Regions from separate parts of the Methylomusa anaerophila genome, predicted to be linked through region 2. Evidence: riboswitches for the same ligand, from Rfam matches in the RefSeq annotation. Region 2 holds a riboswitch; each other region holds the start of a gene.
The links. A riboswitch is a leader RNA that binds a small molecule or an ion and turns the genes downstream of it on or off. The one in region 2 is predicted to bind cobalamin.

Region 1 (7,781 bases), 1.5 Mb from region 2:
CCGGGTATACAATATCAGTACGCAAACCCAAACGTCTGTGAATACCCTGGTAGAAATACTGTCGCAAGCTTCGGGGAAGACTGTTAAAAAAGTTTATGGTCCGCCGCGGGATGGCGATATTTACCATTCGATGCTTGACAATAGCGCTGCGTTGTACAATCTTGGCTGGAAGCCGAAATTGAGTCTGGCGGCAGGCTTGCACAGAACTTATCTGAGTAAAATAGGTAAAATGAGTAAAAATTAAAAAAAACTATTTACATATGCCGCATTGAATTGACATCCGGGTATTAGGATAAACTGAGGATAATTTCAATTCTTTAATACGTTCCCTATAGCTGCCTAAAAGATCGGAGGCTTGACTGTGTTCAGGTATACAGGAACGGATATTCTGATCCTAGCAATTGTTTCGTCTGTCATCATGTTTACCAATTTAGGCGGGACGCCGTTGCTTGACCCTGATGAGCCGGTATATGCTCAGACTTCTAAAGAGATGATACAATATAACGACTATATTTCTCCCCAAATTTTTGGTGAATACTGGTATGATAAGCCCCCTATGTATTACTGGCTGGTGGCGGCAGCATATAATATCTTTGGCATCAACGAGTTTTCCGCCCGGTTTCCTTCTGCTTTCCTCGCCGTGGCCGGAGTATTGGTACTGTATCTATTCGGCCGGGAGTTATTTTCCCGGCGGGCGGCGATGACCGGAGCACTTGTTTTGGCGACAAGCATCGAATATTTTTATTTAGGAAAGGCAGCCGTAACCGATATTACTTTTAATTTTTGTTTAATGGTATCCTTGCTATCTTTTATTACCAAAAGATATTATTTGTTTTATATATTTGCCGGATTGGCTACAGTTACCAAGGGACCTATAGGATTACTGTTTCCGGGAATAATCATCTTTCTGTACCTGCTTTGTAACCGGAGTTTCCGGAAATTAGGCGATATGAAGCTTTCCGCCGGCATTATTATATGCAGTGTCGTTGCTTTACCATGGTACATAGCCATGTATCAGATTCACGGCAACGCTTTTATTGAAACTTTTCTGGGACTTAACAATGTAATCCGGTTTACTTCGCCTGAGCACCCCGAGGGAATGTTGTGGTATTATTTCGTTCCGGTACTTATTATTGGTTTTTTTCCCTGGACAGCCATTTTGGTCCAGTCAATTTGGGCATCTTTAACGAAAAGCAATTATGAACAGCGGACGAAATTAATCTTTCTTATTATCTGGACCGCCTCTATCTTTTTGTTTTTTTCTGTTTCCCGGACCAAATTGATTTCCTACATATTGCCGATGTTTCCACCATTAGCTCTTATCGTCGGTTGGTATATAGATACCTTATGGGCGCATTGGTGGGAACGAAACACAGGTTGGGCCATCCTCCTGGCGGCTTTGTACCTGCTACTTAGTACCGGAATGTTTTTGGTTATCAGGCTTATGCCGGAACTAACCACTGGAATAATTGTTTCGGCAATTCTATTCGGTATTATGACCATTGTTTCCGTTTCATTTATTTGGCAGGGGAATTATGGACGGGCTTTAAAAACACAGGTTATCGGGATGACGTTATTTTCGATTGTCTTGATAACCGTGGTGTTCTCTGCCGCAGCGCCAAGATTTGCAACCAAAAACATTGCCCGAGAATTTGCCATGGCTTATGACGGACAATCGCCGGTTTATATCACTAAATTTTTACATCCGGGATTTACTTTTTATGCCGGTATTTACGGGCGGGAAATCAAAGACGGCGGTGAGCTGTCAGAAGCGCTGAACTTTCCCGGTAAGGCTTATTTTATCGTGAGACAGCCAGAATATTTGCGGTTACCGGCAAATGAACAGCAAGTGCTGTCTATTATGGCTCAAACGGATGAAAAAATGGTGCTTATGAAAAAATAATGGAAGGTGGGGAACGAGTCAGAGATGCCAAGCAGCTATTACAAGACGTTAATTTTCTTTCTGGCGCTATGTTCTTATATCATTTTTAATGGCAATGTACCGATCACCGATCCGGTGGAGTCGAATTATGCCCTTACTGCCAAGGAAATGGTGGAAAGTAATAACTGGCTGTCACCGCAAATATATGGTCAGTACTGGTTTGATAAGCCCATATTGATTTACTGGCTTATTGCCTTAAGTTATAAAGTATTTGGCGTAGGAGAATTTGCGGCTCGTTTCCCAGCCGCAGTTTTCAGTGCCGCCAGTGTCAGCTTGGTATACTGGTTTTCAGTGAAAATTTACCAGAATCGTCAAATAGGTTTATTGGCGGCGCTGGTTTTAGCCACATCCCTTGAATTTTGGGTATTGGCGCATATGATTATTACTGATGCGGTACTATTTTTCTTTACCAGTGCAGCCATGTCTACATTCTTTTTTGGTATGACAGAAAAAAGAACCAAATGGTACCTGATGGCCTATGCGTCAATGGGATTCGCGGCACTGACAAAAGGTCCGGTTGGTATCGTTTTGCCGGCACTTATAGTCTTAATGTATATCTTTGTCCGGAATCAATGGCAGCAACTTCGACATATGCATATTTTTGCCGGTATAGGCGTGTTGTTGGCTGTGGCGGCCCCGTGGTATTTCACAATGTACCTGCTCCATGGGCAACAATTCATAGATACATTTTTGGGACTCCATAATTATATAAGGGCTACTGTGGCGGAGCACCCGAAAGATAATGTACTTTACTATTATTTTGTATTATTCCCCGTTAGCCTAATGCCATGGACCGGCATATTCTTCCTAATGCTGGGGAAGGCAAAAAGGTCTTTAAGGTCACCGGTGGAAAGCTATTTATACATTTGGCCGGCGGTAATTTTAGTTTTTTATACCGCCATGGCAACAAAATATCCTACCTATGTATTTCCAGCGTTATTTCCCGTTGCAGTACTAATAGCCAGTTATTTGCAATCTTTGCATCAGAGAAAAAACAGGCGGACTTGGCTCTGGCTTTCCGTACCGGCAATAGTACTGTTCGGTGCGGTTGTGTATGGCACAACTCTATTGCCGCCGGAAAAGAATTGGCTGCCGTTGTATGTTGCCGTTTGCGTGAGCATAATCAGCGTTATTTGGGTTCAAACAAAGGGAAATATCTGCCGGTTGCCGCTAACGGTAGCTGTAGCCGTGATTACAATAAGCTGCGTGGCGATCGGAACGGGTCTAAGTTCTTTGGCTAATTCCAAATCAGCCAAACCGTTAGCTTATATTTTACCTAGGAACGCAATCATTGGCTCATTGGGAGAATATGCCACTTCCATGGTTTTTTACAGTGGACATATTATGCCTCGCCTGGTTGTTGATGAACAAGAATTGGCACAACGGGGGACTTGGTCTGGTAAATATACCATGCCCACCGAGCATTTGGACAGCTTTGTCGCCCGGAATAGCGGTGATTCCCCAATTTTTATTTTAGTAAAATCAAAGGATTTGTCACAAATTAAAGACTCGGCATCTTTTGCCAATTTTGTTCCTGTTGCCAGTCATGGCAATATGACTCTTTACCGCAAAAAGGATGAAATATAGAATTGTTGAAAACAAATTTCGCATTAATTGCAGACACCAGCAGGAAATTAGTAATTAAGATGGAATATAAGTATGTTATAAAAGTTGATATGTGTAAGGGAATAGGTGCTTTGCGCTTAATAGGGAAGTCCGGTGCAAAACCGGCGCGGTCCCGCCACTGTAATGGGGATGATGCCTTATATATGCCACTGGGATGACTGGGAAGGCTTAGGCAATTGATGAACCAGAGTCAGGAGACCTGCCTGTTCTACGACACGCCGCTAGTAGTCCGTCAAATGTTTAGACTTGGCGGATTACCGGAACCTACGGAAGATAGGCAGGTGTGGGGAGAATAATCAGACAAATGTGAAATGTGATTTGTTGAGTTTATTTACATAACCCCCTGCTATAGGGGGTTTTTTGTTGTCAGATAAAACAATGCGTCCGGGTATAACAACCGGCACTTGTGCGGCGGCGGCAGCCAAGGCAGCTGTTTTGGCTTGGCAAGGGAGACTTGATACTCACGTTGAGGTCAAAACACCGCAGGAAAAATTGATTCGGGTTGCCATTGAGAAAAGCCTGGCGATGCCCGGGGGAGGCTTAGCCAGTGTAATAAAGGATGCCGGCGACGATCCTGACATTACCAACGGCGTGAGAATTGACGTTCAAGTTAGGATTTCCGACTGCCCGGACATCATAATTCAGGCCGGCGAAGGGGTGGGAGTAGTAACAAAACCAGGGTTATCCGTGCCGGTAGGGCTGCCTGCGGTGAATGAAGGACCTAAAAAAATGATTATAACTGCCATAAGAGACGTACTACCAAGGGATAAAGGCGCCATAGTCACTATATCCATTCCAGGCGGTGAAGAACTGGCGAAAAGAACCTTAAATCCGGTATTGGGAATTGCCGGGGGGTTATCCATTATCGGCACAACCGGTATTGTTGAGCCCATGTCGGAAGAAGCTTTCAAAAACTCGCTGGTGCCCCAAATAAGTGTGGTAAAAGCATTGGGATATCAGGATATAGTCTTTGTACCGGGAAAAATCGGACAAGATATAGCTGTTAATCAATACGGTTTGCCGGAAGAAGCCATTGTTCAAACCAGCAATTTTATCGGCCATATGCTGGAAAATGCTGCCAAGCTGGGTGTGAAAAGGGTGTTGTTGTTCGGGCATTTAGGAAAAATCGTAAAAGTATCTGCCGGTATATTTCATACTCATAATCGCATGGCGGACGCGAGGCTGGAAACCATTGCCGCTTATCTGGCGGTTGAAGGCGCCCCGCAAGCTGTGATAAAAGAGATTATGGAATGTACGACTACAGAGGCTGCTATGCCGATTATAGAGCGATATAATTTTAACGCGGTTTACAATCTACTGGCCACGCGGGCAAGTTTACGGGCCGAGCGGTATGTTTTCAGCGATCTGACGGTAGGGACGGCAGTTGTGACACTTAAAGGCAAAATATTGGGGCTTGATCAAGCAGCTCGGGACATTGGAGGAACACTAGGTTGGAACATGACAGAGCTAACCACAGGGTAATAGTAGTGGGCATTGGTCCGGGAGCGCCGGACTATGTGCTGCCTGTAGCAAGCAGGATAATCAATAACGCCGCAGTGCTAGTGGGAAGTAATCGGGCCCTCGCTACTTTCGCGAAAAAAAATGGTCAAGAAACCCGGCAAATTGATAAAGACATAGGAGGGGTGCTCTCTTTTATTGCGGCAAAGCTTGCTGCCACGGATGTGGTGGTCATGGTATCCGGCGACCCGGGATTTTATAGTTTGCTGGCGGCACTAAAACAGGAGTTCCCGGAACCCAGAATTCAGGTCGTTCCCGGGATCAGCTCGGTTCAGCTGGCATTCGCCCGCATTGGTGAGTTATGGCAGGATGCAGACTTAATTAGTATGCATGGACGCCTGCCGGAAGATGAAAAACTATCCTACCGCCAGGGGAAAAAGCTTGGAATACTTACAGATCAAAAGCATAATCCAAGTTATATTGCCAACGTACTGCTGACCGGCGGCTGGCCGCCGGCTAGCTTGGTGTGGCTTTGCGCCGCTCTGTCTTATCCGGAGGAAAAAGTATTGGCTCTATCTTTGGAAGATACAGTTGATATTAGTGGGTTTGACCACTGTGTAATGGTGGTGAGAGGATGAGAGTATACAATCCCGGTATTGCCGATGATGATTTTATTCGGGGCGATATTCCTATGACTAAAGCGGAGATAAGGATACTTACATTATCTAAAGCTAAAATCAGGTACAGTGATATCATCATTGATATTGGGGCAGGTACAGGCTCATTATCGGTGGAGGCGGCTTTAATGGCGCCACAAGGGCATGTTACTGCCATTGAGAGAAAAGAAGAAGGAATCAAACTGATTAAAGCCAATGCCGTCCGCTTTGGAGTTGAAAACCTTGAGCCGGTATTGGGGGAAGCCCCTGAGGCTCTTAGCGGACATAAAGAAGCTGATGTTATCTTAGTTGGCGGCAGTGGCGGACGTTTGCCGGAAATACTGGCAAAATGCGATAAAATCTTGAAGCCTGGCGGCCGGTTGGTAATAACAGCCGTTACTGTAGAAACTTTGAGTGGCTCTTTATTGGCAATGCGGCAGCGTATAGACTATTCCGTGGAGGCCGTTGGCGCCCAAATTACCCGCATACAGTCTGTTGGGTCAAATAATATGTTTCAAGCATTAAACCCTATCTATATAGTTACTTGTACTAAAAAACCATAAAGAACTTCGGGAGGAATACACGTGCAAGTTTATTTTGTCGGCGCCGGTCCGGGAGATCCCGAACTGATTACAGTCAAAGGTCAACGGTTGCTGAGCCGGGCAGATGTAATCATTTATGCCGGCTCCCTGGTAAATCCGGCTTTATTATCATTGGCTCAAAGCGGAGCTGCCATTTATAATAGTGCTTCCATGACGCTGGATGAAGTCATTGCTGTAATGAAAAAAGCGGTGGCAGAGGGGAAGACGGTTGTTCGTCTGCACACAGGAGACCCCAGTATCTATGGCGCCATTCAGGAACAGATGGATGCTCTGGATAAAAGCGGCATTCAATATGAAGTAATTCCGGGTGTAAGTTCCTTTTTAGCCACGGCGGCGGCACTGAAACGGGAATATACTTTGCCTGAGATATCCCAAACAGTGATTATTACCCGCATGGAAGGCAGGACTCCCGTGCCGGAGAAGGAAAAACTGCAAAGTCTTGCCAGCCACGAAGCCACTATGTGCATATTTTTAAGCGTGCATATGCTGGACAGTGTGATGCAAGAGCTCATTGACGGCGGTTATTCCCCCGATACACCGGTTGCCATTGTTCAAAAAGCATCTTGGCCGGAACAGAAGATTTTCCGCGGAACACTCAATACAATTGGGAAAATTGCTTTAGATGGCGGCGTAGATCGTACAGCCATGATCGTAGTAGGGAAGGTTCTCGATACGGAATACGCCCTGTCCCGCTTGTACGCTCCCGAGTTCGGCCATCTGTTCAGACCGGCCCGGGAGGATAGCAAGCAGTGAAACTGGCGCTAATCTCTGTTACCAGAAAAGGGGCGGCACTTGCTGAGAGGTTGGTTCCTTTTCTCGGTCCTGATGTTGATGTTTATGCCAAAGAGGGCCGAGATAATGTTACAGGTACTTCGCGTACGTATGATTGTTTGAGTCAATTAGTGGATACAATTTTTCACAAATACGACGGTTTCGTGTTTATCATGGCCGCTGGCATCGTTGTCCGAATTATCGCTCACCATATACGGGACAAAAGGTTTGACCCGGCCGTAGTAGTGGTGGATGATGGCGGAAAGCACGCTATAAGCCTGCTTTCCGGGCATATTGGCGGCGCCAATGATCTTACTTTGGCAGTGAGTGAGGCGATCGGTGCTTCGCCTGTCATTACAACCGCCACCGATGTTGCCCAATTGCCAGCCGCAGACGTGCTGGCAGTAAAACTAAATCTTCTGATTGAGCCTTTCCCGCGGTTGAAGGTAATTAATGCCGCTATTGCAAATGGGGACAGAGTAGTTTTTTTTATCGACAAGTCGCTGGCCGATTATGAACACTACCTTCATTTGGCCGCGGAATACGGCATAATATTGCAAGATGCAGGTGAATTGGAAGAGATTGATCACTATGATGCCGCTGTTATCATAACGGATCAGGAGTATGATACGGCAAAGCCTTGCCTCTTTCTCCGTCCGGGAAGCTTGGCGCTTGGCATTGGGTGTCGCCGTGGTACCACCGATGCAGAATTATTTGGGGCAATCA
Region 2 (7,781 bases):
GGTTGTACCGTCCGCCACCGCCGCCTATAACCGTTTGGTGTTTTACGAGATTGAGCACAATACGAAGCTAAAAAGCCAGGAACATCTCGTCCTGCTTAATAAGAATCAGGGAGCTGTCAACCGGTTAACCTATGCCACCAAGTATGACGAAAACACCAGATCCATGCTGGATGTTACTGTGCAGGAGTTTGAAAACAATATACCCGTAAGGGTGCAAACGGCGCAGCGAGCGGTATGGGAAGACGGGAGATGGGTTTTTTATTCCGGAATCATGCAGGATTTGTCCGGTGACGGCAGCATTCACGCCCTGCACTTTGATCAACAGGAAGTACCGGTAGAGAAGAACGAGTTTGCCAATAATGCCAGTGAGCCGGAAGAAATGACAATTAAGCAATTGAAGCAGACAATCCAAGTCTTGCCTGGCAACTCGCAAGAAAAGCGCCGGTATGAAGTGGAATTGCACCAGCGCTTATCTATTCCGGCGGCATGTCTGGTATTTGCCCTGATTGGGTCGCCTCTTGGCGTTACTTCCCAGCGGGTAAGCTCATCTAACGGCCTTGGAATCAGTGTCCTGGTAATATTTCTTTACTATATTATCATGACCGGCAGCACAGTCGCAGCTCAGAACGGCGCCATATCGCCGGTATTGGCAGCCTGGCTGCCCAATATTGCCGGTGGAGCCATTGGCTTGCGCCTGATACTAAAGGCGGCGGCATAATGGAATGCATTATTAACACCCGGCAGCAGAAAAAACTGTTGCCGGGTGTTGACTTTACTCCTCTTTGTCATCCTACGGTATACGGTATTACGCCAAAATGCTTGGCAAGGAGGTGCGATAGGGTTTGGTGGTATTTGCCGACCGTATCATCTGTCAGCTCTAAAGGGGCGGGGGCATATTTCTCCAGGCTATGAGCAAGAATTACATCAAGTTCTTGCGGATAGCGGGGTTGGTGGAGAATATGGTAGGCCAAAGGTATGGGGAATCTTTTTATTGTGATATGATTCTCCCGGGCAGCCAGCAGCAGCCAGTAGTCGTACCAGGGCAGGTTTAGGCAGAAATCTTCCTGCGGATGCGGATATTTGTCAATTATTTCTTGCGGGAAAAATAGGCAGCCTGCTCCGGGAATATTCCAGGCAGGCTGGGCTTCCACCGGTTCAATATCGGTCCTGCCGATATAAACCAGGGAATTAGCCGCCTCTCTCGCTATGACGCCTGGCAGGTGTTCGTCGAACAGGCAAACATCCGGCGGTATGATTCCACATATTCCGGCCGGTTGCCGGCGTAATGCTGCCAGAACTTCATGGATAAAAACATAGGGGCGTCCATATTTGCTTACGTTGTCTTTGGCCTCGATGAATATTATATCGGGAAATTTGTTTTTGAGAAGCGGGATATCTTCCTGCGCGTTGACCGAAATAATTTTACAGCCCAGTTTAAGCCAACTGGCCACTGCCCGGTACTGGTTGCAAAATTCCCCCCCGGGGACTAGGGAAGTGGCTACAATGATGGCCGCCTCTTGCCCGTTCCCTGAATTAGCTGGTGCAGCGGCTGTTTGCTTTTTGCTGAAGATTGCCTGCGATTCTACTACCAGGTCGGAGAAAGATCTGGCGAATATTTTCGCCAGGCAATCGGCTTGCATTCGGGCCTCTGTCTCCCGTTTGAAGTCAGGACCCGGCAGGCAAACAGGCAGGAGCGCCGATATTTTGCTGGCCAGATCGGCTGTATTTTCCCGTTGGAAGTACACGCCGTATTCATGTTCCAAGTGAACGGGAAGGTCGGATAAGAGAATGGTTTTGCCTAAGGACCGGCACTCCTGAACGATTAAGCTCAAGCCTTCAAAAAGTGAGGGCTGCACGACAAACAAGCTGCGGCGGACGAGCTGAATTTGGTCCTGTCTGGGCACCAAGCCCAAAATATGTATCAAATCTGAAACGCCGCTTTCGGATATATGTTTTTGCAGTTCTTCCATATATTGCGGCCGGCGGAAGTCGTCAGTCATTCCTGTGCACGCCAGATGTACATCCAGGCCTGTTTGTCTGAGCGCGGCGATTGCGTCAAACAGGCGGCGATGATTTTTATGCAGCCAAAATTGGTTGGAACACAGAATAAACCTGTCTGGCAGGCCATATTTTTCCTGGATGGCGGCAGGGTCTCCCCGATACCAGTCGTCTTCCGGCAGGATGTGGAAAGGAAGAACTCGGGTGACAGCCTGTGATTCCGGGTAAAACTTCCGGAAATCCTGCTCGACTGCCCGGCTGCTGCAATAAACCAGCCGGGATTGGGCCGCTACCCGGGAGCAAAGCTCATCCCGTATTGCCAAGTCCTGGGGAGAAAAAAAGTCAGGCCGGTATTTGTGCTGAAAGTCATGGACCCAGGAAGCAGCCGGCCGGTCCGGAATGACGTTAAAATTAACTGGAAAATAAAAGTCGATTTTACAGAAGAGATCATCCCAGGTATGGACGTCAATGACCGGCAGGCCGGTTTGGTCCGCAAGGCCTGAGAAACCGGTTCCAAAACAAATGATGCCGTCAAATTTTTCGGCAAAAGGAAGATACAGCCGGAAGCCTTCCCGGGTTTCGCCGGATACGATAAGGAATAACTGCGGGCGTTCCTGTGCCGGTAAAGAGGCTACTGCTTTGACGTGATGTTCCAGATGAGACACGCCGCCAATCCAGCCTTTGCCGCCTATTACCGGAATACCCACCCGCAGGCTGTGAACCGAAGTCATCCGTTAACACCTCACATATCGCCTGAGTTGCAGGGTGCTTACATCCCTGATAATTGGTCCGCCGTAAAAAAACGGTTAGCGGAAGCTAACACCATATTCTCAGCCGTCTGCTATATGATATGGGCAACAGGGAGAAGTGCTACGCTGCGACTGTGAAAGATACAGACTGTGAAAAGATATGGATTGACATATTTTTTGTAACGTGCTAACATTTAAATTAAATTATATCCATATCATGCCATATCACGACAATTTAATATTTTTTGAGACAGGTGCCCTAAGGGGCTTAATAGGGAAGACCGGTGTGATACCGGCGCGGTCCCGCCACTGTAATGGGGAGCAAATCCAAGGTATGTATGCCACTGAGACGTGAAAGTCTCGGGAAGGTTTGGACGAGCGATGAGCCAGAGCCAGGAGAACTGCCTGTTTGACAATCACCGTTTTACCTACGAGCGATGGGGAGGGGATTATGGAGTAATCTATCCTTCCCGGCTATTTATTATGCCGGGATTTTTGTTGGGAAAGAGTACTGAAATAATGAAACCCCCCTTCAGCATGCAAGGGGGGTTTCTCTTAGTTGAGGACAATTTTGGCTGTAATGATATTGTTAAGTTGTATGACGGGGACAGGCACGGCCGGCGGCGATATTTCCGTATCCTGCGACATACCTTACTTTCTGGGGCAGAAACGCGGCTATATGCTGCCGGGCGAACTGCTGCAAGCCAGGATTATAGTGGAAAATTTCGGGCCGGCAGCCAAGAATGTGCCGGTGGATATTGTTTTACCGCCGGGTTTTTTACCGGCAGGGCGCTATGAGTATTGGCAGGTTGCCGGCCTGGAAAACAACGCGGTGCTGAAGACGGAGGCCGACCTGGGCGGCGGTTATGGGCAGTGGTTTGACTTAGTGCCCATCCGGGTTGGACCGGACGCAGCGCCGGGGGCCTATACGGTAAGTATTGTCGCCGGCGGCCTTATACACAACTATGGGGTAACGGTGGCGGCTAAGAAGCCGGCGGAAGCCGACGGCGGGCTCACAGTGAATAGAATCCTGATTCCGTTAGATAAAGACGGCAAAAAAGATGAGCGCTTGCATGACAATACTTTGGTGCTCCGGGACCGGACACTGGATTACTACAAAAATATACTGCGCGGCAAAGGCGCTTCCAATCAGGAAGTGGAGGCCATCCATCCGGTTGTCCATATGGGGATTGAATTTTTAAATCCCGGGGGGCAGCAAAAGCTGGTTAACATTACTGTACGGCTGCTGGACTACAATACTCACCAGCCTGTAGCCGGACTGCTGACTCCGGGAACTACCGGCGAGGATAAAGATGCCGGCTCCCTTGCCGGGAATGCCGACTGCCTCACGGCTTTCGCCGCCATAACCGGGGAAGAGCGGCAGCGCCTGCTGCTCCCGGTTTATGCGGACGAAAGGCTGATTGCAGGCGGGCGATACTGGCTGCAGGTGGTTGTTGATGATGGTTTTATCCAGCCGGTTACGGTGAAAAGTCCGCTTACCGTGGTGAGGAAAAACATGGGGGCCATGCTGGTCACAGGCGCGGCGGCACTGGTATTTTTGCTTGCTTTGGCGCTGGGACTAAAGCAGTTGCGCGCCACTTTGGCAACTATGAAGACTCGCTGGCTGGTTACCATAGCGTTGTTTGGCGCGGCAGCGTTCACGATAGTGAATGTTCCCACCACGCTGCTCAATGATTTCTTTCATATTTTACTGGGACCCTTCGGCTTTTTGGTGACCGGCATATTTAATGGCGTTTTCTTATATATGCTGGTGATTGCTTTAGTCATTTTGATTCCCCGGCCGGGGGTTGTCGCCCTGATGATGGCAGTGCGCATGCTGCTGGGTATGCTGGCCTTCGGCAATATTTCGCCGGTGAGTATCCTCACTTATGGTTTGCAGGCATTATTGCTGGAATTGGCCTTGTACTACGCCAATGTTTATGCCAGGTCTTCCGGGACGCCGGTTTCCGCCGCCGCAACCGCCGGGCAGGTATTGCCGACGGCTATTGCCTGCGGACTGGCCGACTCAATAGCCACTTACGCTAATATGCAGGCGATGGCTTTTCTGTACCGGCTGTATTTTGCCGACTGGTATATTTATATGGTTACACTGGTAAACGGTTTTTTGTATACGGCGGTTGGCGCGGCGTGCGGCGTATTTTTGGGAAAACAACTGGCCAAAGTGGGGGGCGATTGAGTTTGGGGAATGAGATTGCGGCTGCGGCTGTTGAAGTTAATAATGTGTCTTTTACTTACCTGGGGCGGGGCGGGCCCAGTTTAGCCAACGTGGACTTAAACATACCGGCAGGCGATTTTTTGCTGATCACCGGCGCTACCGGCTGCGGCAAGAGTACGCTGTTAAAAACCTTCAACGGGCTTATTCCCCATGAAAGCGGCGGCCTTTTAACCGGCGACGTGCGGGTTGAAGGCCGGAACATCCGGGATTTGTCCGTAGCGGAGCTTAGCCGTACCGTGGGCATGATGTTCCAGAGTCCTGACGATCAGATTTTTTCCACAACAGCGGCGGATGAAACGGCCTTTATTCTGGAAAATATGGGGGTCGATTTTAAGGAAATACCGGGCCGGGTCAGTGAGGCCCTGGCCTGGGTCGGCCTGGAAGGGATGGAAACAACAAGTGTCCATGCTTTGTCAGGCGGGCAGAAACAGCGTTTGGCCCTGGCGGCGGTGTTGGTGGCCCAGCCGCGGATACTGGCCCTTGACGAACCTATCAGCCAGCTTGACCCCCAGGGCGGGGCGGAATTGCTGCGGGTGGTATACCGTCTGAACCGGACGCGGGGCATTACCGTCGTTATGGTGGAGCACCGCCTGCACGAAGTACTGCCGCTGTGCCGGCATGTAGCCGTTATGGACAGCGGAAAAATTGTTTGGCAGGGGACGCGGCAACAAGCTTTTCTCCAGCCGGAAGTTTTTGTCCGGCGCGGTCTCAGATTGCCGCAAACTGTGGATGTTTGCCGGCGATTGGGGGTGGATGTGTCGACGGCGTCGGTGCCGGGAACCGTCGCGGCGGTGCGGCAAAGTTACACCGTGCCGGCTTGCCGCGCTGCCGCGGCAACGGCGCCGGCTATTGACGGTTCCGGCAGCGGCAGGGAACAGCCGGTCATCGAAATCAACGGGCTGGTATTTCAGTATGAAAAAAAAGGCCCGAAAATCCTGGACGATATTTCCCTGACCATTGGCAAAGGACAGTTTGTGGCTCTGATGGGAAATAACGGCGCCGGCAAGTCCACATTGCTGAATCATATCGGCGGCTTGCTCAGGCCTGTGGCGGGACAGGTCCGGGTTATGGGGAAAGACGCCCGGCAGGCAGGCTGCCAAGTAGGGCTGGTGCTGCAAAATCCGGATTTTATGCTGTTTAATACTACCGTGACGGCGGAAGTGGCTTTTGCCTTGCGCCGCCAAAACAAACCGGGCGGTTGGGCGCATTGCCGGCGGCTGATAGCCAGGCTGGGACTAAACGGGCTGGAAGACGATTTCCCGCTGGCGTTAAGCCGCGGTCAGCGCCTCCGGGTGGCCATTGCCGCCGTGTTGTCTTACCAGCCGGCGGTCCTGCTGCTGGATGAGCCGACAACCGGACAGGATATCGGGCATATTGAGGAAGTGGTCGGTTTGCTGAAAGAATATGTGACCGGCGGCGGGACGGTTATTTTTTGTACCCACGATACGGAGGTGGCTGCGAGACACGCCGGACGGGTTGTGGTTATGACCGGGGGAAGAGTGGTGGCTGATGCGCCGCCGGCGCAGATTTTTTCCCGGAAAGACCTGCTCTGTTCCGCCGGCTTAAAACCGCCCGCTGTTCTCGAATTTGCCCGGCAGTTATACGGCGGGACAGCGCTGACAGTGGAAGAGGTGGTTTCTTATGTACGACAGGACGCTCTGGGAAGCAACGCCGTCGGATACCTTTATTTTTAAACTTGACGCCAGGACTAAAATAGTCCTGCTGGCGGTGAGCGCATTTAGCGCCATCGGCCTTGACAGTCCCCGTTCCCTGTTTTTGCTGTTTTGCCTGACCCTGATCCTGCACGCAATGGCGCGATCCTCTCTGCCCCGGTGGCGGATTCTGCTTATATTCCTGTTGTTCGGCATGTGGGGTTCCATGGTGAGCCAGGCATTGTTTTACAATCAGGAACCCCGCACCGTGCTAGCCTGCATGGTGTCTCCCGCCGCACCGGTGGTGGGCGCCTGGACCGGGGGAATATTTCTCTACCGGGAAGGATTGGAATACGGGGCGGTGCAGGCCCTCAGGTCAGGTATCATGCTGGCTACAGGACTTTTAATTTGCTGGAACTCCGACCCGCGGCAACTGCTGCGCTGTTTTATGCATTGGAAGATGCCTTATGAATTTGCGTTTATGCTGACAATCGGTCTGCGCTTTCTGCCGTTGATGTTTCATGAAATGGCGGTGGTGCTGACGGCGCAGCGGCTGCGGGGGTTCGAGCCTTTAAAGACGCTGGCGCCGCAAAGATTGGTCAGGACGGCTTTCCAGACGCTTTTTCCCATATTGGCGCGGACTTTAAGGCGGGCGGTTACTTTGGCATTTTCCGTGGAGAGCCGCAGCTTTGGCCACGGTGGGCGCCGGGTAGATATGACGCCCTGGCCGTTGCTGCAAAAGTCCCTGTGTCTGTTGGCAATGCTTGGACTAGCCTGCATGGCGGCGTTAAAAACCATGTATGCGCTGCAATACAACGGTATTGCTTACTTTCCGGCATTGCGCAATGTGTATGACTTTATCGTTATGTGGATGTGAGACAGGCAATGAAAAAACTGCTTACCGTATTGCTGATGACAGTATTTGCCGGCAGTTTGCTGTTATTGGCCGGACATATTTTCCCCGGTTTGAAGGCCATACTGTCCGGCGCGGCGCCGGCCGGGCCGGACAGTATGGCCCGGAATTACGAAAAAGTCGCGGAAATACCCCTGGGGCAAGTGGAAGCCCACGATTACCGGCGCATGGGCTTTACTTCCGGGATAGTCAGGTTTTCGCCCGACAGCCGCTTGCTGGCGGTGGGGACGGAG
Region 3 (7,781 bases), 400 kb from region 2:
TGGCCGTAACCGGGAATAGCCATATTGTATTTTCTTTCGGCAAAAAAACGGGGATAGCGGGGAAAATACGGGCTAAGGTCCGTGTAAGCCGAAACATAGTAGTAATCGTCAATCACCCGCTCCCAGCCGCGGGGCTGGAGCAATGTGTCATCAGCCAGGGTGCCGGAAACAACCTCTCCCAGGTCATTGGTGCTAACCGTCGTACCTTTTTTAAATTGGATCAGATCGCCCACTGCCCATCCCTGGGGATGCAGTTTGGCGTCCTTGGGCAAAGTCCTGGTCGCCGCCTGCACCCAGGGGACAGTCAGCAAAAAGTACAATACCAAACCCAATAGGACGCCCGCCATCCGTCTAAGAGAAACACAACGCTGCATAACTCCCCATCTCCTTTGATAATTCTCAGGCCAACCCGTCATTTATAATTCACTGTTATTATTGTAGTATCCGATGCCAGATTCTGTCAATGCTGCATCCCTAGTTACAAGCCTCTCCTTACTACTCTATCAATTTCGGGGTAATTAGGATAATCAGCTCGCTTTCAGTTTTTTCCTTGGTTGTCGAGCGAAAGAACTGCCCGATGATGGGTATATCGCCCAATAGCGGGAATTTGACCGTATCCTGGGTTTCCTGGCGCTGGATCAGACCGCCAAGCACGATTGTTTCGCCGTTTTTTACCCGCAGCGTTGTTTCGGCCTGGCGGGTCCGGATGTTGGGGTTGCCGCTGCTGGTAGTGTCCGTTTTGTTGCTGACTTCCGGTTTGATATGGGTGCTTATAGTGCCGTCCGCATGGATGGTGGGCGTCACTTCCAGTTTGATGCCCACTTCCACGTAGGTGACCGTGGTGATGGTCGTGCCGCTGGAAATCTGCGTACTTTCCACCGCCAGCTTGTCGCCGATGAGAATTTGCGCCGTCTGTCCGTCCAAAGCGGCAATCCGCGGGCTGGCCAGCAGCCGGCCTTTTTTGGTTTCCACCAGATGGCGAATCGTGGCCGAAACATTGACGCCGTATTCCTCATGGTTGGGAATGCCCAGCCCGAGGCGAAAAGAACTGCCGTCGGTCGTCGCCGCGCCCGGCAAGGCGGTGACCGGCCCCCAGTCGATGCCGATTTTTCTGGCATCGTCCCGCGATACCTCGATCGCTTCGGCTTCAAAAATAACCTGCTTCGGCGCGACATCAATCCTGGCCAGCATGTCCTTAACCATGGCGCAGTCCTCCTCGCTGCCGACCGCCACCAGCATGCCGTTAATAATTTCCGCCCTGACCCGGTTATCCGGAAATAAAGCGGCAAGCATCGCTTTCACTTGCTCGGCCTTTACGTATTCCAGCTTGATGACCAGCGGCGACAGCCCGGTATTTGCCGGCAGGCCGGGGTCGGGGGCCGGCAGGTCGAAGGCAGGCTGCGGCGCGGCCGCCGGAGCCTGATCCGGCGGGTTGGCCGGCGGATCAGCGGGATTCGCCGCCGGCGCCTGCCCCGGCGTACTGTCCGGGCCGCCGGCTGGCGCCGCACCGGCAGCGGCCGGCGGCGGTCCGTCATTCACCGCGTCGGTCGAAGCGGCAACCGGCAGCGTAAAAATAAGCAATCCCGCAATCAAGGCAGCAACCGCGGTTTTTCGGTATTGTCGCAAAAACATTTTCTCGCCTCGTTTCTCTAAGAAGCAGACAGTTATCGAATAGGGCCGGCCCTGCGCCAAAGCAAAAGAGCCAGTACAACAGTACCAGCTCCTTTTACAAACACCGGACCGCCGTATAGCCAATGTTTTGATTTTTCGCGTTGTTTTTAGACCTGATTGCACGCCGGTCAGGGCCGGGTCCTGATAGCCCTGGATGGTTGGTGCTGCCCGCCTGCCCGATTAAGAGATCCTTCCTTTCCCGGGCGAATAAATCCCACAAAAAGCAAAAAACTCCCTCACGGGAGGTACGTACGCTAGACTGGCGGGACAGGCCTGACGGCCGGCCGTTCCGTAATCTCCTCCCTGTCGCTCGCAGGTCAAATGGCGATTGCCGGACAGGCAGTTCTCCTGACTCCGGTTCATCGCTTCCCCGCGCCTTCCCAAAGCAGGCCGCTTCAGTGGCAACTAGGCGAGATTGCTCCCCGTTACAGTGGCGGGACCGTGCCGGCATCACACCGGTCTTCCCTATTAAGCCCCCAAGGGCACCTATCCCGTATTTTCCTTTTCTGCTTCTTATGATATCTTAGGATAAATATAGCGTAAATCCCTCATATGAGGTATTTGGTGGATAATTATGCACAATTGTCAAAAAAAAATTGTCTGCCATTACGGATAAGGCTGGTATTGGAGAGTGTCAGAGACGGGGTTCTTGACAACTATTGTGCTTTTAAGTGAGTCACAGAACCGTCCCTATGCCACTCACGTTTGCCGCTCATTTGTTCTATTTCGTCCTGTTTGTGCCTGTGGCGGTATGTAACTTATGAAATATTTGTACTTTTGAAAATAAGCAGTGGATAAGCAGTTTTTTATAAAGACTTCCGGCATTTCCGTATGGGTTTTTGCTATTCACTAATTTCTATCAAACTATCAATGAAAGCATTCATGAATGTGATAAAAGTTTGAGCATTGTTTAATTGTTGCAAAGTCTCTTCCCTGCTAACAATATAAAAATCATCATAATCAGTCTTATTCCTTACCCTGAAAGCATTGGCCAGCATCTGGTAATAATTCGTTTCAACCCTTTTACTAGCAATATACTGCTGATTAAAATAGCCTAAAATACTTGAATGTTTTTTAGAATCAAAACTATCTATAGCCAATAATGCTCTAGTTGCATGAAACATCGCATAATATGACCGGTTAATTGAGTTTGCTAGCCGACTTTCTTCAAAAGCATCCTGAGCATCCGCAAGACATTCCTTCGCCTTTAACATACGATACTTAGACAACTCTAACATATCAGCTTGCATAAAATTCAATACCTTCGTTCTTTACATTACGGTAAAAAGGCAATACTGGCAACCAATGATAAAACTGTTCATAATTTTTATCAATAATTGCCGGAAGAACACCATATTTAACAGAAATATCGGTCATTACTTCTGCAAGAACATTATTATATTTACATAATTCAGCATCACGTAAATTGACCAACACCATTACATCCATATCTGAATACACTTCTTCTTCTCCACGAGCATACGAACCAAAAAGGATTACCTGGCGTAAGTCATCACCAAAAATTCTGCGCATACTGCCAACTATTTCATCCATAATTTTATTTACGTAATCTTTCTTATCTTTAGCGATAGGCATAGCCCATGTTTCCTTTCCTTATATTTCATCTACATTCTATCTACACATTATCATTATTACCAAATCTTCGTCAAGCTAAATCCACTTCTGGGAGTAACGCCACCAAATTGCCTGACATTATAATCCTTCCAGGAAAAAATTCGCTATAACCTCATTATAGCGTTTTATAAGGAAAAATGAACACCGTACAAAATGTCGTCCTGCATCAAATTCATTTGTATACCAGATTCTGTCAATGTCGAATTAACCCCCTTGCGTGGAGTGTCAGGGGACGGGGTTCTACTGTGTTTTTAAATGAGTCACAGAACCGTCCCTTTTGACACTCGGCGGGTTGGCCGGCGGATCAGCGGGATTCGCGGCCGGCGCCGGTCCGTCATTCACTGCGTCGGCCAAAGCGGCAACCGGCAGCGTAAAAATAAGCAATCCCGCAATCAAGGCAGCAACCGCGGTTTTTCGGTATTGTCGCAAAAACATTTCCTCGCCTCGTTTCTCTAAGAAGCAGACAGTTATCGAATAGGGCCGGCCCTGCGCCAAAGCAAAAGAGCCAGTACAACAGTACCAGCTCCTTTTACAAACACCGGACCGCCGTATAGCCAACGGCGGCGCAGGAAAAAACGATAGGATTACTTCGTGGTTTTGATTTTTCGGGCTGCTTTCAGGCCGGATTGCACGCCGGGCAGGGCCGGGTCCTGATAGCCCTGGAGGGTGGCGCCCGCCTGCCCGATTAAGGCGACGGAGTTGAGGTTGGGATATTGGGAGCCGCCCAGTATCGTTTGCGCCGGCAAACTCACTATGGAGGTGTAAGTAGATGCGATGCGGAGGTCGACCTGGTTGCCTTGGGCGAACCACAGCCGGTCGGCGGCAGTTTCATAAAGCAGCGCCCAGTAGTAACCGGCGGTGTTGAAACTCTGTTTTTCCGTGCCGAGGCTGCCGGAGGCGATAGCCGTCGCTGTGGTTTTGTACACCTTCCCGGTCATTGTTGCGTAGCCGGGGGTGTACCTGCCGACCAGAAGATAGGCATCGCCGGCGGTGCTGAGGGTAATATCCCGGAATTCGTACGGAATTGCCGTGCCCGACGTAAAAGGCGTGGCCACCGTCATATCGGCGAGGTTCACCACATTCAGCTTGGACTCCCCGCTGTTGTAGGTCCCGTCATCCCGCTGCTTGCCGCCAACGGCGGCAACGTAGAGCTTGTTATTGTAAGACTTCAGGGTGAAGGCGTTTTTGCCCACCTGAGCGGCAGTGCCGACTGCAGCCAAGGTGCTTTTATTGAGTTTAACCACTTTGCTGGTCAGGTAATTAGGGTTGGTCGCATAATCATCGTCCACTTCCGTAAACAGGCCGTAGACGTAGTCACCCACGGCGGCAATGGCCACACCGTGTTTTTCATAGCCCGTGGTCCCCGGGAATGTGTAGGTGGCGGTCACGGAGTAGGCATCGCCCGCCATGTTGATTTGAACGATCTTCGCGGTGTCATAGTCCACCGCGTAGAGATAGCTCCCGGATGTGGCGATGCCGTATAAGTTGACAATGTTGGCGCCGGCCAAATCGGCAATAGATTTCACCTGGGTCCACGGGGATGTGGCCGGGTTGTAGATTAGGACTTCAGGGTTACCTGTAGCGGCAGTATAGTTATAAACAAGCATCCGGGGCTGGCCGTTGGCGTCGGTGAAGGAGTGCACCGCCGGGGCGCCGTTCAAAGGCGTGGAGACGGCGCTGGGGGTTACGGAGCCGGTGCTTGTGATGGTCCCCACTTTCCCCTGGCTATAACCGGAGTTCACCACCGTATAGGCGGAGTTGGCCCAGGCGGTGGTAGCAAAGGCCATCACCAGCGCTAAGACGATCCATACTTTTTTAAACAGTTTCATACTCATGTCCCCTCCTATTTTTACAGTCCTGATTTTCCGCTTGCTGCTTGTCCCGAAGTTGCTTTCACCCCCTTTCGCTGCTTTAAGGCTTTTCGCATCACCTCCTTTCCTGGAATTCCATTTCTGTTAACCTGGTATGTCAGAACACATGTAACTCTTACGCAAGGCTAAAAATTATATTGCACTGTCGCGTAGTAAGTCCGTCCCTGCAGCGGATAGGCAGCGTTGGACTCCTTCCTCACATTTAGGCCGTAACCGTCGGTTTCCGTATAAATCTCCTTCAGTTCCGGTCCCTTGTCAAAAAGATCGTTGACGCCGACAACCAACTGGGCATTTTTGTTCAGTTGGTACCGGCAGCCCAACCCTACGGTAGTAAGCGCCGTCTGCATATATTGACTAGAACCACCACCCAAAGTAGATAAACTATCGGCGTAATACTGTTCGCCCGTATAGTTTATTTCCGTGAACAGGGCTGTCTTGCTGTCCGGACGGTAGGTCAGGCGCAGCTTTCCTTCCCATTCCGGCGTATAGGTCATAGGGTAATCATTCCAGGTATAAAGGCCGGCGGGAGTATTACCGGTAGTGGAAGAACTTCTGGCATGTACATAGGTAGCGGCCAGATTGAGATCCCATTTGGCCCAGGTCAGATTGCTCTGCAGTTCCACGCCGCTGGCTTTGCCTTTGGCCGCATTCACATAGCACCAGTTGTTAATGCCATACCGCTGCAGTTGCAGCAGATTTTCCGACCGACGGCTGAAATAGGTCAGGGAGATATCGGCGTCGGCCTTGAGCCACCTGCCCTTCCAGGCAGCGCCCACATCCCACTGGATTCCCTCTTCCGGCTGCGGATAAACGGAGCCCCAAGCGTTACCGTGCGCATCAGTACCGGGGCGCGGCAGAATGCCGGCCCCGTCGCCGGCAATCTCATAAAGGTTCAACAGCCGGTAGTACTTGCCGTAGGAAGCGCGCAAGGTCAGACTGTTGCTCACCTTCTTTTTCAGGGCGAACTGCCAGGTGGTCTTGCTGTCTCTCTGTTCATCGTCCGCCTTCAACCATCCCCCCCCCCTTTTTTCCCGGGAACTGCCTAATATATCGGAAGAGTTGTAGCGGATACTGGGAGTAAACCACAGGTCGCCGGCATCATTCAGGGTAATGGTATCCTGCAGCTGGACATTAAAGAGGGTTTGGCGATATTTATATTTCCATTGCTTGTTAGCTATTGAATTAATATCATCCATTCTCCATCCCTTAATATCCATTGTTTCGCGGGAATAGTTCAGCAGGAAGTCCAGCAGATGGTTGCCGGCTTTGAAGGACCCGTCCAGCGAAGCGCCGAACCTGCGGGAGTCATAAGCGCTCCAGACGGAGAGCGGCTTCGTCATGGCATAGCTGCCTGGTGCAAGATCAGGATTGCTGTACCTTTTCTCCTGGTCCAGATAATTGACATTCCAGCCCCATTCCAGGTTGCCGCTGGTATCCCGCCGGCCGACCAGAATATCTTTGGCGGTAAGCTCCTGTCTCTTCCTCAGATTAGTCTTCTGGTAGGACGGACCTGGCGCGTCGGGCGAATATTCATCAGGCACATCCTCCTTATCCCAGCATGTGTTGCCACTAAGTGATAGCGGCATCAGCCGGTCGATTTGCTTCCAGCCGGCCTTGACCTGCCAGTGCTCATCCTGCCATTTGAGGAGCGCGTCGGTATTTTTATAGCTGTTATTCATGCGATAGCGGGTCGGCGAAAGACGCTTGAGATAGGCCAAGTAGTTTTTCTCTCTAATATAATCCGTGTTGTCGGCGGAAATCTCGCCCCGGGCAATCTGACCTTCGAGATCTGCAACAGATTGCTCATAAGACGCCAGTAGGGTAGCAATACCATTCTGATAACCAAAATTCGTATAGCGGAAATCCCCGTCGCTTTGGTCCCGGTTGATTCCCACCATTAAGGAGCCGCTGCCCAGGGGGGCATCCACCTGCAGGCTGCCGGTGTAGCCGCCCCAGGAGCGTTGCCCGTAGGAAGCGGAAATATCGGCTTTTTCCGGCTTTTTGGTGACGATGTTGATGACGCCGCCCATGTAGGTGCCGCCGAAGCGGGCCGGGACATAGCCCCGGTACACCTCAATCCGGGCCACGTTTTTCACCGGGATGGTGGAGATGTCCACCGCCGCGTCGCCCCCCAGATTGGTCAGCACGCCGTCGACGAACACCCCCACCTGGGAGGCGGTGCTGCCCCGCACGGAGACGGTGGTGTACTGGCCGATGCCGCCGGCGGAATAGCGCACATGCACGCCGGGGACTTCCTTCAGGAGGTCGGGCAGCGTTTTTTGCTCGCCTTTGTATTTATCCGGTTCAATGACGGTCACGGTGCCGGGGGACAGCTTGTCCTCCCACGCCGGGCGGGGCGCTTCCACCACCACCGGCTCCAGGGCGTAGCCGGAAGCAGGGGCGCTTTCCCCGGCAGGGGCGGGCGCCGGCGCCGGACTGGGTTCGTCAGTCGCAGCCGGTTCGGGGGAAAGGTCGGTTGGGCCGGGCTGGCCGGCGGCGGCGCCGTCACGGGCGACAGCGACCGGCTGCTTGTCCGGCCCGGCAACCGGCAGCGCCAGGTCGTCGCCGGCGCCTATTGCTTCGCCGGCGGCGATCAGGCTGTTG

Region 1: another riboswitch for cobalamin. It lies ahead of cbiD (cobalt-precorrin-5B (C(1))-methyltransferase CbiD); the one in region 2 lies ahead of MAMMFC1_RS12635 (hypothetical protein).
Region 3: another riboswitch for cobalamin. It lies ahead of MAMMFC1_RS10820 (type II secretion system protein GspD); the one in region 2 lies ahead of MAMMFC1_RS12635 (hypothetical protein).

What each region holds. Positions count from the first base shown of each region.
Region 1 covers NZ_AP018449.1:4,306,134-4,313,914, reverse strand. The annotation lists gene MAMMFC1_RS19785 (NAD-dependent epimerase/dehydratase family protein) at 1-244, shown strand, start outside; gene MAMMFC1_RS19780 (ArnT family glycosyltransferase) at 362-1,903, shown strand; gene MAMMFC1_RS19775 (ArnT family glycosyltransferase) at 1,910-3,529, shown strand; cobalamin riboswitch at 3,616-3,789, shown strand; gene cbiD (cobalt-precorrin-5B (C(1))-methyltransferase CbiD) at 3,947-5,050, shown strand; gene cbiE (precorrin-6y C5,15-methyltransferase (decarboxylating) subunit CbiE) at 5,020-5,664, shown strand; gene cbiT (precorrin-6Y C5,15-methyltransferase (decarboxylating) subunit CbiT) at 5,661-6,245, shown strand; gene cobM (precorrin-4 C(11)-methyltransferase) at 6,267-7,037, shown strand; gene MAMMFC1_RS19750 (cobalt-precorrin 5A hydrolase) at 7,034-7,781, shown strand, end outside.
Region 2 covers NZ_AP018449.1:2,793,317-2,801,097, forward strand. The annotation lists gene MAMMFC1_RS12625 (LptF/LptG family permease) at 1-718, shown strand, start outside; gene MAMMFC1_RS12630 (glycosyltransferase family 4 protein) at 786-2,729, opposite strand; cobalamin riboswitch at 2,983-3,170, shown strand; gene MAMMFC1_RS12635 (hypothetical protein) at 3,346-4,944, shown strand; gene MAMMFC1_RS12640 (ABC transporter ATP-binding protein) at 4,947-6,677, shown strand; gene MAMMFC1_RS12645 (energy-coupling factor transporter transmembrane component T family protein) at 6,625-7,512, shown strand; gene MAMMFC1_RS12650 (outer membrane protein assembly factor BamB family protein) at 7,521-7,781, shown strand, end outside.
Region 3 covers NZ_AP018449.1:2,389,466-2,397,246, reverse strand. The annotation lists gene MAMMFC1_RS10825 (hypothetical protein) at 1-374, opposite strand, end outside; gene MAMMFC1_RS10820 (type II secretion system protein GspD) at 496-1,794, opposite strand; cobalamin riboswitch at 1,993-2,176, opposite strand; gene MAMMFC1_RS10815 (HEPN domain-containing protein) at 2,514-2,921, opposite strand; gene MAMMFC1_RS10810 (nucleotidyltransferase domain-containing protein) at 2,911-3,267, opposite strand; gene MAMMFC1_RS10805 (hypothetical protein) at 3,547-3,741, opposite strand; gene MAMMFC1_RS10800 (hypothetical protein) at 3,891-5,135, opposite strand; gene MAMMFC1_RS10795 (TonB-dependent receptor domain-containing protein) at 5,303-7,781, opposite strand, start outside.